3 regions of the Serratia sp. JSRIV002 genome follow, and region 1 is predicted to be linked to each of the others. Evidence: predicted binding sites of a transcription regulator. Region 1 holds the regulator's gene; each other region holds the start of a gene.
What was found. The regulator CRP, encoded in region 1, controls carbon source genes, mostly activating them, when cyclic AMP is high. The targets are predictions, from matches to a motif close to ATGTGANNNNNNTCACAT.

Region 1 (4,194 bases):
GGGCTATCACGGCAAAGCGCGTGATTTCCTCACTGCCGCTGCTGCACGTGGTTTGATGATCCTCAATGCCGGGCCAAATGTGATCCGTTTTGCCCCTTCGTTGGTGGTTGAGCTGAAAGATATCGACGAGGGCATGGCGCTGTTCGAATTGGCCGTACAGGATGTGATTAACGGCTGATCAAGTTAGCGGGGCTGCGGTCCCGCTAGTCTCAGCTTTCCCGCAATTTGCGCTTCAGCCAGATCCCATGATGTGGGCGCTGGCGCCATGCCAATGACGAAATGGTATGCATCACGGTCAGGTGAGAAAGGATCCGCCTCAAGTGGCGTTCCATCTCGGTGATCGGCATATCTGGATGCAGGTCCGGCGGCTGCATGATGCTGTTGCTGGTACTCGGGCCGTCATATTCCAACCGCTGCTGACAGCTCTGTAAGGCGATCTCACAGGTTTGCAGATACTCCTGAGCCAGCTTTGGCGTCAGCATATAGTGCTCGCGCGCCAGAATGGTCATCGCATTCAGGTGTTCAACAATAAACTGGTTATGGGTGATCCACAGCCGCATATCAGCCAGATAATTCGATTCAAACCCCGGTTCCTGCATCGCCTGATTGAGGGAGGTAAACAGGGCGTTATGCGCCTGATTGACCTGCATGCGTGTGTAGGCCAGTTCGCTGGGGTCGGGTTCCTGTTCTTCCAGCAATAAACGCAGTGCAGTCTGATCGTGCTCCAGAGCCTGATGGGCGTTTTTACGCAGCATGCCGCTCTGCCACTGCGGCCATAGCCAGATCGTGCCACCAAACACCAGTACGCAGCCGATAAGGGTATCGATCAGGCGGGGGACCAGGAAATGGGTACCGTTCAGCGCCAGGAGCTGCAAGGTGTAGACGGCGGTCACGGTGAAGCCCATCACCGCCAGCCCGTAGTTTTTCCGCAGGATCAGATAGGCCGCCAGGGTGATGGCCAACATGATGCTCAGCGTCACGTTCTCCGGCATCTGTAGTTGCAACAGTCCAGCGGCAATCACCAGCCCGGCCAACGTGCCGAGGGCACGGTGCTGGATCCTCACCCGCGTGGCGTTATAGCCGTTTTGGCTGACCAGCATGATGGTCAGCAAGATCCAGTAGGGTTTTGGCAGATTGAACAGCATGCCAAGGCTGCTGCCTGCCGCCAGAATGACCCCCAGTCTGGCGGCGTTACGCAAGGCGTTGGATTTGAACGATAGATAGCTCACCACTGCAGGCCAGAACGGCAGGCGTGACTGATTGGCCATCAGATTACGGCGGTAAAGTGGGTGCTGAGTGCGCAGCAGGCGTGCGATGCGACTGAAGTGGTAATAGCAGAACTGGCCAACCGGATTATCGGCGTGCTGTGAGGCCACTTTTTCCAGCGCCGCCAGCTCATTCTTCATGCTGAAACGCGAAGAGTGCCGATGATAGAGAATATCGTCGGCCACCACCCGCAGGCGCGTGGCGATCACCTGGGCGTTGCGGCGGATGATCGCTTCGGCCTGGCTTTGCTCCACCAGCTTTTGCACTTCTTCCGGCAGATGCAGGCTGACGGTGATGTGCTCTTGCAAATCGAGCGCCACCTGAAACGTACGCCGCAGGCGCTTTTGCTCCAGGTTATTGGCATGGGGCAGGAAATTAAGCTGTTGGTATAGCAGACTGATCAGATCCATGACTTTCTGCTGGCGTTGCAACAGCGGCGGCAGGGCAGTTTCAGGATCGGTATGCTGCGTCAGTAATGAGTATTTGGCTTCAAAATAGTCGGCCAGCTGCATATACAGCTGGCTTAGAGATTCGCGCATCGGCTGCTCTTTCCACAGCTTGAACCAGGCCCAGGTAAACAGCCCGTACCAGGCGGTGCCGACGATATACAGCAAAGGGGCATGCCAGATTGGCACGGTGCCTACCATGCTGAGGGAAAAGATGGCGGCGACCAATGCGGCTGGTAGCAGGCGTGCGTGCAGCGGGCTGATCTCACCGCTGACGCCGAGCAACAGCGCCATTGCCAGCATCAGCAAGGGTAACGGCAGATCCCACAGCAGGGCTTGTTGCAGCAGAAGGCTGCTGAGTGCGAACAGGGAGCCGCCTACGACCAGGCGTTTGAAAAAGCGTTTGTGCGGCGTATCCAGCCCGGCAATGTTGCAGCAGGCGGGCACCAACGAGAACAGCATGCCGAGTTGCAGGTTGCCAATCAGTAAACCAAACGCCACCGGCAGGCACAACACCAGCGTTTGCCGCAGTGCGTAGTTGACTTCCGGGTGGTAGATCAGGCGGCGCCACATGGTTGGCTATTCAGCAGGTAAAGAAACGGCGCATTGCTGCACCGTTTCCCTGGGGATTAACGCGTACCGTACACGACAATGGTTTTGCCGTGCGCGGAGATCAGGTTTTGATCTTCGAGCATTTTCAAAATACGACCGACGGTTTCACGTGAGCAACCGACGATTTGGCCAATTTCCTGGCGGGTGATTTTGATCTGCATGCCGTCTGGGTGAGTCATGGCATCAGGCTGTTTTGCCAGGTTCAGCAAGGTCTGTGCAATGCGGCCGGTTACGTCAAGGAAGGCGAGGTTACCCACTTTCTCTGAGGTGACTTGCAGGCGGTTAGCCATCTGTGCGGACAGGCGCATCAGGATATCCGGGTTAACCTGGATCAACTGGCGGAATTTCTTGTAGGAAATTTCAGCCACTTCACAGGCGGTTTTGGCCCGTACCCAGGCGCTACGCTCCTGGCCTTCTTCAAATAATCCTAGCTCGCCGATGAAATCCCCCTGGTTAAGGTAGGACAGGATCATCTCTTTGCCTTCTTCATCTTTAATCAGCACCGCGACGGAGCCTTTGACGATGTAGTAAAGCGTTTCGGCCTTTTCACCTTGGTGAATAAGCGTACTCTTCGATGGATATTTGTGGATATGGCAATGAGACAGGAACCATTCGAGAGTCGGGTCTGTTTGCGGTTTGCCGAGAACCATTCGCTGTTATCCTCTGTTGTTATCGCTGCCTTGTATCACAGGGGTCAGAGTTCCCTGTAAAACGTGCTTATAGCCCGGTGTTTTAATTGTGGCTATCAACAGGTTTTGAGGCGTGTTATAGAAATACGCTTGTGCTCTAGCATATTAACTTGCAGGGAGAGCTGCAAGCTACATTCTGTTAACAAACCAATATAGGGGCCTTTCCTTGGACATATCCCTGAAATCGGTGACCTGGAAAGAGTTATTGCGGCTCTGTTTGTAGCACAGAGTGAGGCGGGTGTCTTGTGTTGTCTCGCTTCAGCATGATTAGCGTCAGGTTACGTTGCCAGAATGTATGCGAAAGCGTACCCTGTTTTTAAGAAATTAACCGGAGTGTGTAACATGCAGGCAAGAGTTAAGTGGGTAGAAGGGCTGACATTCCTGGGTGAGTCTGCGTCTGGTCACCAGGTTTTGATGGATGGCAACGCTGGCGATAAAGCGCCAAGCCCGATGGAAATGGTGTTGATGTCCGTCGGCGGCTGTAGCGCCATCGACGTAGTGTCGATCCTGCAAAAAGGGCGTAACGATGTGCGTGACTGTGAGGTAAAACTGACCTCCGAGCGTCGTGAAGAAGCACCGCGTCTGTTTACCCATATCAATCTGCATTTTATCGTCACCGGCAAAGGGCTGACCGATAAGATCGTCGAGCGTGCGGTGGATCTTTCCGCCGAGAAATACTGCTCCGTCTCCTTGATGCTGGGTAAAGCCGCCAGCATTACCCACAGCTTCGAAATCCGCGAAGTGGCCTGATCCTACCAAGGGTAGCGCAGGCAGTGGGCACGCAATAAATCAAGAAATCGCCGTGCCGTCACGGTTAGCGGCGATTTCTGTGAATACAGCACGCAATATTGCGCTTGTGGCAACGTGTCGATAGGCAATGCCACCAGCCGACGCTGCAAATAGAACGGTGCACTCATCGCCCGCGCCACGATAGTCAAATAATCCGCCTCCAGCACCATATTCAAGCCACAGGTCACAGAGTCCGAGCGAATGGGCGAACGACTCAATTGCTGATAGAAGGTGCCTAACACCGCACGCAACTGCTGGTAGTAACCCATATCGGTTTCCGGTAATAACCACTTGGCCTCACGCAATTCGTCCAACGAGGTGGCCTGCGCCAGTGGGTGCCCCTGGCGTGCGATAATGCAAAAAGAGGCGTTGAACAGCGGTTCACGCACCAG
Region 2 (4,194 bases), 850 kb from region 1:
GCTGTTTGCCCAGGTGATGGCGACCACGGCCGAGCAGATGGTTGAAGAGGCGGTCATGCTTCACCAGCGCGTTCCTGGCGTGGTGGTGAAAGTACCGGTGACGAGTGAAGGGCTGGCCGCGATCAAAATCCTGCAAGGCTTGGCTGTTCCAACGCTGGGGACGGCAGTGTATGGGGCAGCACAGGGGCTGCTTTCTGCCTTGGCAGGGGCGAAGTATGTGGCACCTTACGTCAACCGCGTGGATGCCCAGGGTGGCAATGGCATTGCTACCGTGCAGGAGTTACAGCACTTGTTAGAACTGCACGCCCCGCAGGCCAAGGTGCTGGCCGCCAGCTTCAAGACTCCACGTCAGGCACTGGAGTGCCTGTTGGCAGGTTGTGAAGCTATTACCTTACCGGTCGATGTCACAGAGCAGTTTATCAGCGCCCCGGCGGTGCAGGCGGCGGTTGAGAAGTTCGAGCACGATTGGCACGGTGCGTTCGGCACTTTGTCACTGAGCTAAGTTAGTTGCTTAACTGACAAGCATCAGGGGCACTTGCTGCCCCTGAAACTGCTGATATTTCCCTCCTAACTCGACATATTGCGCCCGTCTATTTCACCCCATGCTGGCTGAACCAGGCCAACATGCGCTGCCAACCGTCGGCGGAAGCCTCCGCGTTATAGCTTGGCCGGTAATCGGCGTGGAAAGCATGACCCGCTTCTGGATAAACCACGATTTCCGCATCGGCATTGGCTGCTCGGATCGCCTTGCGCATGGTTTCCACCGTTTCCTGCGGAATGCTGCCATCCTGGCCACCGTATAGCCCAAGTACCGGCGTCGAAAGATCGATCGCTATATCAACCGGATGCTTCGGCGAATTCAAGGTTTTCTCCCCCACCAGCTTGCCGTACCAGGCCACTGCCGCTTTCAGCTGCGGATTATGCGCGGCATACAGCCAGGTGATGCGACCGCCCCAGCAGAAACCGGTGATCGCCAACTTGCCGGCATCGCCGCCGTGGCGCGTTGCCCAATGCGCAGCGTGATCCAGATCGGCCAATACCTGGCTGTCTGGCACCTTGCTGACCAGCTTTTGCATCAGCTCGCTGATTTCGCTGTACTCTCTGGCATCGCCTTGGCGGAAATAGAGTTCTGGAGCGATAGCCAGATAACCCTGCTTGGCCAGGCGGCGGCACAGATCCTGAATGTGCTCATGCACGCCAAAGATTTCCTGCACGACCAGCACAATGGGGAACGGCCCTTGATGATGGGCCGGTTTGGCGATATAGGCTGGCAGATCGTCCCCCTGCGAAGGGATGGTGGTTTCCCCCACGTGTATATCCTGCACATCGGTCAGAATGGTTGAGGTGGCCAACGGTGCGACGGCCGGGGTAAATCCCCCGTTGACCTGTTTTAACGTCATTTGTTGTTCTGTTTTCATTGATTGCAGGCTCCATGCGTTAGAGAAAAAGCGCGGCAGTTAACTATAGGCAGATTAGCGCTTATTAGCATCGCATGGCGAATTTTCGCGCAGGATAGCAATGGCCGCTCAGGCAGCAAGTTGGTATAAACTGAATGGAGATTAAGCGTGTCAGGGTTTTTTATGTGATATTAATCACAAAAATAATGTAGATGAATTTCTGTTTCTTTATTCAAGGTGATGATCATCACGAAATTTAACAGCGATTGTCAGTAGAATCTCTGTTTGTTCCTCCCAAAAACCGTATCCATGAGGAGTCCCCCATGTCTCAGTCTGACGTTTTCCACCTCGGTCTCACTAAAAATGATCTGCAAGGCGCTACATTGGCCATCGTCCCTGGCGATCCGCAGCGTGTTGAGAAAATTGCCAAGCTGATGGAAAACCCGGTTCATCTGGCTTCCCACCGCGAATTTACCTCTTGGCGTGCAGAACTGGATGGCAAGGCAGTGATCGTATGCTCAACCGGTATCGGTGGCCCGTCTACCTCGATCGCCGTTGAAGAGTTGGCACAGCTGGGTATCCGTACCTTCCTGCGTATCGGCACGACCGGTGCCATTCAGGCCAATATCAACGTGGGCGACGTGCTGGTGACAACCGCTGCTGTGCGCCTCGACGGTGCCAGCTTGCACTTTGCCCCAATGGAATTCCCGGCAGTGGCAGACTTTGCCTGTACCACTGCGCTGGTTGAAGCCGCCAAGGCTAGCGGTGCTACCACGCATATCGGCGTGACCGCCTCTTCCGATACCTTCTACCCAGGCCAGGAACGTTACGACACCTATTCCGGCCGTGTGGTCAGCCGCTTTAAAGGCTCAATGGAAGAGTGGCAGGCGATGGGCGTGATGAACTATGAAATGGAATCCGCCACTCTGCTGACCATGTGCGCCAGTCAGGGCCTGCGTGCGGGGATGGTTGCCGGTGTGATCGTTAACCGCACCCAGCAAGAGATCCCGAATGCGGAAACCATGAAGAAGACTGAAAGCCAGGCGGTGCAAATCGTCGTTGAGGCTGCTCGCCGTCTGCTGTAATCCCCGTTAAAAGCGGGCCGTTTGACGGCCCGTTTCTCCTTCTGTTACGGTTACCCCCTCTGTGTCATGCTGCTGGCCTGCTGCTGCTGGGGTCTTGCCATTGCTGGCCGTATGGCAGCTAATCTCAAGACAATCAACATAAAGGACGTCTATGACCGCTCAGATCCTGCTCCATCCTTCACTTGCGCCGCTAGACGGTGGCATCAACTTCCGCGATTTAGGCGGCAACAGCGTGGCCGATGGCCGCCGCATCAAACGCGGGCTGCTGTTTCGTTCCGGCGCTCTGGATCGCTTGAGTGAAAACGACTGTAGCTACCTGGCTCAGGTGCCAATGCGCTCGGTGCTGGATTACCGCGACTTCGACGAAGTGCAGGCTAAACCTGACGTGCTATGGTCGGGAGCCGACTATTATCACGTGCCAGCCAATCCGCTCAGCAGCGAAGTGAATGCCAACCTTGAAAAACTCACCGACGAAACGCTGGCCAAGTTTGATGCCCGGGCCTTTATGCTGGAGCTGTACCGCCGCCTGCCGTTCAATAACGCTGCCTATCGCCAACTGGCGCAGCTGCTGGCTCAGCCTGAAGGCGGTGCGATTGTGCAGCACTGTGCGGTAGGCAAAGACCGTACCGGAGTTGGTTCGGCGATGGTACTGCTGGCGCTGGGTGCGGATGAGGCTACGGTAATGGAAGATTATCTGCTGACGGAAACCACGCTGGCGAGCTACCGTGAACACATGCTGGATCAGATCGCTAGCCGTTTGAACGACGCCTCGGTGGAGCAGTTTGCCTATGTGCTCAGCGCACGTGAAGAGTTCCTGGCGACTGCGTTGGGTTGCATTCATGAGCAATATGGCTCCACCAACCGTTGGTTGGAGGCCGAATATGGGCTGGGGCAAAGCCAGCTCGAGACGTTGCAGGCGCGCTATCTGGAATAACGGCACCATGTTTAACCGGGGTTTAACCAGTGAGGTAGGGTACTGCGTATCCTTGAGGTCGGATCCGTTCTCAAAAGGAGCAGGCTATGAACCTCAATGACGTGATTGACTGGGTTAGCGAAACAGTGCGCCAGCATGAAGCCTGGGCGATCCCGATCGTCTTCTTCCTGGCGTTTGGCGAGTCGCTGGCCTTCCTCTCGCTGTTGCTGCCTGCCACGGTTATTCTGCTGGGGTTGGGGGCGTTGATTGGCGAGAGCGGGATTGCCTTCTGGCCGATCTGGGCGGCGGCCGCCGCCGGTGCCTTCTTTGGTGACTGGCTCTCCTATTGGGTCGGTTATCACTATCAGGGGCGTGTAGCCCATATGTGGCCGCTGTCACGCAATCCGCAGCTGTTGGTGCGTGGCCATGCGTTTTTTGAGCGCTGGGGCGTGCTGGGTATCTTCTTTGGGCGCTTCTTCGGGCCGTTGCGCGCCGTAGTACCGCTGGTGGGGGGCATTTGTGCCATGCCGCAAACCGCGTTCCAGATCGCCAATGTGGCCTCGGCAATGGTCTGGGCCTTCGGCATCCTGGCGCCAGGCGCCTTTGGTATCAAATGGTTTACCCAGTGGATGGCATGAACCGGCGCCTTGCCAAATAACCTCATATTTTAATTATTCAGCGCACAGTGAGAATTCGATCACGAATTTATCCTTAACCGGCGTTTTTTAATTCCCTTATTTTTTTAACGGTGTTACTTTCCCAATAAGTGGATTGTTACTGTGAATAAACAGGCAAAACC
Region 3 (4,194 bases), 1.5 Mb from region 1:
TTATTGAACGCGTAAGTGGTACCGGCGCTGATCCAGGTGCGATCCTGATCCGGGATTGAGATAGAGCGGTTTTGTGCCGGAACCGGGCTATCATCGAAGGCGATACCGCCACGGAAGGTCCAGTTATCGTCGTAGAAGTAGGTGGTACCCAGCGCGATACGGTAAGCGTCACGGAAGCCTTCATGCTTCTGGAACAGCGTTTTGCCGTTGCTGTCTGTCGCTTTCAGCTCCTGGAACTGGCTCCAACTGGTATAGGCCATGCTGTAGTGGATCGCCCACTGCTGTGCCACTCGGTTATACCCGGAGACCTCCCACATTTCTGGCAGGTTCAGGGTCAGAGAACCCGGGACGTTGTTACCGTCGGTCCCCATTGGCAGGCCAAACTGCCCCAGCAGGCCGTTATAGGCGGAAGGCAGGCTGCTGCGGTAGTCACCGTCAAAGTCGATTTTCACTTCAGAGCGGTAGGTGAAGCCGTAACGGTTTCTGTCGTCTACTTGATACAAGATGCCAGCGTTCCAGCCGTAGCCCCACTTGTTACCTTCCAGATGAGAGATCTGAGTATCGGCAGGGATCCTGGCTACCTGGCCAGCCAGCGCCGGAGGCAATTTGCCGGAGCCTGCCAGCAGCAGTGGTAAATCGCCGGCGAAGCGATCGATCTTGGCTTTGGCATACACTGCATCGAAGCCCAGACCGAAGCTGAATTGTTGGTTCAGACGGTATGCGAGGCTCAGGTTGAGGTTTGCCGTGGTCAGGTCGGTAGTCCCGCCGACGGAGCCAGCGGTGTAGCCTTCGTTGTATTCGGTGGCCAGGCCATAGTTGCTGGTCACAGAACCGCCAACGGCCCATTGGTCATTCAGCGGTTGGATGTAGTGCAGGTTGGGTACCCAGGCGGTCGGGGCAATGTTCTTCGCATCCAGGCTGCGGCCTGAAGGTGAGGTGCCGGTAATGTTAACGTCTGGGTCAATAAAAACGGCGCCCGCAGAGAAAGAAGGGCGGTCAAACATCATCATGGTCGCCGGGTTACGGCTTGCTGAGGCTGCGGTATCCGCCACTGCGCCTTCGCCAGAATAGGCTCGCCCTAAACCAACTGCCGAGAACTCGTTCAGCTGGAATCCTGCGGCATACACGTTCGAAGAAATAATTGCCACTGCAGCTGCGAGAGCTGATTTAGTGAATAGGTTTTTCTGGCTCATGACCAAAACCTCATTTTATGTGTTTATTATTTAAACAATGTTACACAAAGTAACATGGAGCGCGCGATTGTAGGGTCCGTTATCAATCTGACAAATCAGACCAGTGGCTGAATTATAGGTCCGACCTGTTAAGATGTTGCAAGTTTGTTTTTGAAATATTTCCAAATTGATATCAGAAAAGAGATCCACATAACAAAAAACGACCGATACATAACAAAACTCTTATGTTTTTTTACCAGGTGGCTATTTAGTTATGTGATTTCCGTCACTTAAAATGCTTACAAAAAGTAAGGCTAGTGATTGGCAAGCCCGAGGAGTAAAATAAACACAGAATTTTGTTTATTTGCGCCAGATCATAAATGGCTATTTGGGCGAGCTTAACCGCGGCCCGTGAGGAGATTTCAACTATGTCAGATGCAATCAATAAATGTAACGCTCAGGAAACTGCGGCCTGCTGCTGTGTCGATGTCGGAACCGTGATGGATAACACCGATTGCACCGCTTCCTACAGCCGAGTGTTTGCCAATCAGCAAGATGCAGAGCAAACCCTGGCAGCACTGACTGAAAAGGCGCGCGGCGTGGAGTCCGATCCTTGTGACATCAGCAGTAGCATTAAACCGGTTGACGGCGGCGTGCAACTGGATGTGGATTTCACCTTCTCTTGCCAGGCAGAAACCATGATCTTCCAGCTCGGCCTGCGTTAATCCCGACCCGATCCCGTAGGGGCGTAATATGCGCCCCTGCTGGTATCCGCACAGCTTTACCCCCTGCCAGAAAGTTGCTCCCGCTCTCAGTTTTCACTTCTACCGGTTTGCCAAATGTAAACATTTGGTTAACAATGACCTCATCAGGTCAGACCTCTTTTTGTCCGTTGTGTTGACGGCCTCTCTTCAGGAGCGTTTATGAGTAAGGCATTGCCGCTGGTTACCCGTCTCGGCGACCGTATCGCCATCGTTCAAGGGCTGCGCACCCCTTTCGCCAAGCAGGCCACCGCTTATCACGGTATACCTGCGGTCGATCTTGGCAAGACTGCGGTGAGCGAGCTGCTGGCGCGTAGCGGCATCGATCCCGCCCTGATCGAGCAACTGGTATTTGGTCAGGTGGTGCAAATGCCTGAAGCGCCGAACATTGCGCGGGAAATTGTGCTTGGTACCGGCATGAGCGTGCACACCGATGCCTATAGCGTTTCACGTGCCTGTGCTACCAGCTTCCAGGCGATTGCCAACGTGGCGGAAAGTATCATGGCGGGCAGCATCAGTGTTGGCATTGCCGGTGGGGCGGATTCTTCCTCCGTGCTGCCGATTGGCGTTAGCAAGGCGCTGGCTCGTACGTTGGTGGACGTCAACAAGGCCCGCACGCTGTCGCAGCGCTTGAAACTGTTCAGCAAGCTTAAGTTCCGCGATCTGATGCCGGTTCCTCCCGCCGTGGCGGAATACTCTACCGGCCTGCGTATGGGGGATACCGCCGAACAAATGGCGAAAACCCATGGCATTACTCGCGAGCAGCAGGATGCTTTGGCACACCGCTCGCATCAACTGGCCGCCAAAGCCTGGGAACAGGGGCTGTTGCGCGATGAAGTGATGACCGCCTATGTGCCGCCCTATAAAACCCCGCTGGCCGAAGATAACAACGTCCGCAAAGATTCCAGCCTGGAGTCTTATGCCCGCTTGAAACCGGCATTCGATCGCCGCCACGGTACCGTCACGGCCGCCAACAGTACGCCGCTGACCGATGGTGCGGCAGCGGTGCTGATGATGAGCGAATCCCGTGCGAAAGAACTCGGCCTGGAGCCTCTAGGCTACCTGCGCAGCTTCGCTTTTGCCGCCATTGATGTCTGGGAGGATATGCTGCTCGGCCCTTCCTATGCTACCCCGTTGGCGCTGGATCGTGCGGGTATTACCCTGGCCGATCTGACCCTGATCGATATGCATGAAGCCTTTGCAGCACAAACGCTGGCCAACCTGAAAATGTTCGCCAGCACCGAGTTTGCCCAGCAGAAGCTGGGGCGTGAGCAGGCGATCGGCGAAGTGGATATGGAAAAATTCAACGTGTTGGGTGGCTCTATCGCCTATGGCCACCCGTTTGCCGCGACCGGCGCACGCATGATTACCCAGACGCTGCACGAGCTTAAACGGCGCGGTGGCGGTCTGGGGCTGGCCACCGCCTGCGCGGCTGGGGGATTAGGTGCGGCGATGATTGTGGAGGTGGACAAATGAGTTTCGAGAACGCATTGCACGAACAGCGTGCCAAGCCTTCGGCATTTCATCTGACCTTGCGCCCGGACAATATTGGCGTGATCACCATCGATGTGCCGGGGGAGAAGGTCAATACGCTGAAGGCGGAGTTTGTTGAGCAGATCAACGACGTGCTGCTCAAGGCACAGCAGCTTGCCACCCTGGAAGGCTTGGTGATCCTGTCCGGCAAGCCAGATTCCTTTATTGCCGGTGCAGATATCACCATGATTGCCGCGTGCCATACGGCCCAAGAGGCACAAACGCTGGCGAAGAAGGGGCAGAGCACGCTGGCACAGATTGCCGCGTTCCCAGTGCCGGTGGTTGCCGCCATTCATGGTGCTTGCCTTGGGGGCGGGCTGGAGTTGGCTTTGGCTTGCCATAGCCGCGTCTGTTCGCTGGATGACAAAACGGCGCTCGGCCTGCCGGAAGTCCAGTTAGGCTTGTTGCCTGGCTCTGGTGGCACCCAGCGCTTACCACGCCTGATTGGTGCCAGCAAAGCGTTGGATATGATGCTGACGGGAAGACACGTTCGCGCGCGTCAGGCGCTGCGTATGGGCCTGGTGGACGAGGCCGTACCGCAATCTATTCTGCTGCAAACCGCCATTGAGCGTGTGAAACAGGGCTGGAAGTCGCGCCGTGCGTTACCGTGGCAAGAACGCCTGCTCAACGGTCCGTTAGGCAGAAGCCTGCTGTTCAGCATCGTGCGCAAGAAGACCCTGGAGAAAACCCACGGTAATTACCCGGCAGCGGAGCGTATTATTCAGGTG

Region 2: udp (uridine phosphorylase) is a predicted target of CRP. The motif match lies at 1,581-1,598, and genes of this name have one in related genera.
Region 3: KGP26_RS19355 (YfcZ/YiiS family protein) is a predicted target of CRP. The motif match lies at 1,447-1,464, and genes of this name have one in related genera.

Annotation. Positions count from the first base shown of each region.
Region 1 covers NZ_CP074143.1:5,602,402-5,606,595, reverse strand. Annotated here, with positions in the region: gene KGP26_RS26330 (aspartate aminotransferase family protein) at 1-178, shown strand, start outside; gene KGP26_RS26325 (YccS/YhfK family putative transporter) at 210-2,285, opposite strand; gene crp (cAMP-activated global transcriptional regulator CRP) at 2,342-2,974, opposite strand; gene KGP26_RS26315 (OsmC family protein) at 3,356-3,763, shown strand; gene KGP26_RS26310 (LysR substrate-binding domain-containing protein) at 3,766-4,194, opposite strand, start outside.
Region 2 covers NZ_CP074143.1:385,816-390,009, forward strand. Annotated here, with positions in the region: gene fsa (fructose-6-phosphate aldolase) at 1-502, shown strand, start outside; gene KGP26_RS01685 (dienelactone hydrolase family protein) at 591-1,418, opposite strand; gene udp (uridine phosphorylase) at 1,721-2,482, shown strand; gene KGP26_RS01695 (tyrosine-protein phosphatase) at 2,634-3,416, shown strand; gene KGP26_RS01700 (DedA family protein) at 3,503-4,033, shown strand.
Region 3 covers NZ_CP074143.1:4,126,425-4,130,618, reverse strand. Annotated here, with positions in the region: gene fadL (long-chain fatty acid transporter FadL) at 1-1,193, opposite strand, end outside; gene KGP26_RS19355 (YfcZ/YiiS family protein) at 1,601-1,897, shown strand; gene fadI (acetyl-CoA C-acyltransferase FadI) at 2,096-3,409, shown strand; gene fadJ (fatty acid oxidation complex subunit alpha FadJ) at 3,406-4,194, shown strand, end outside.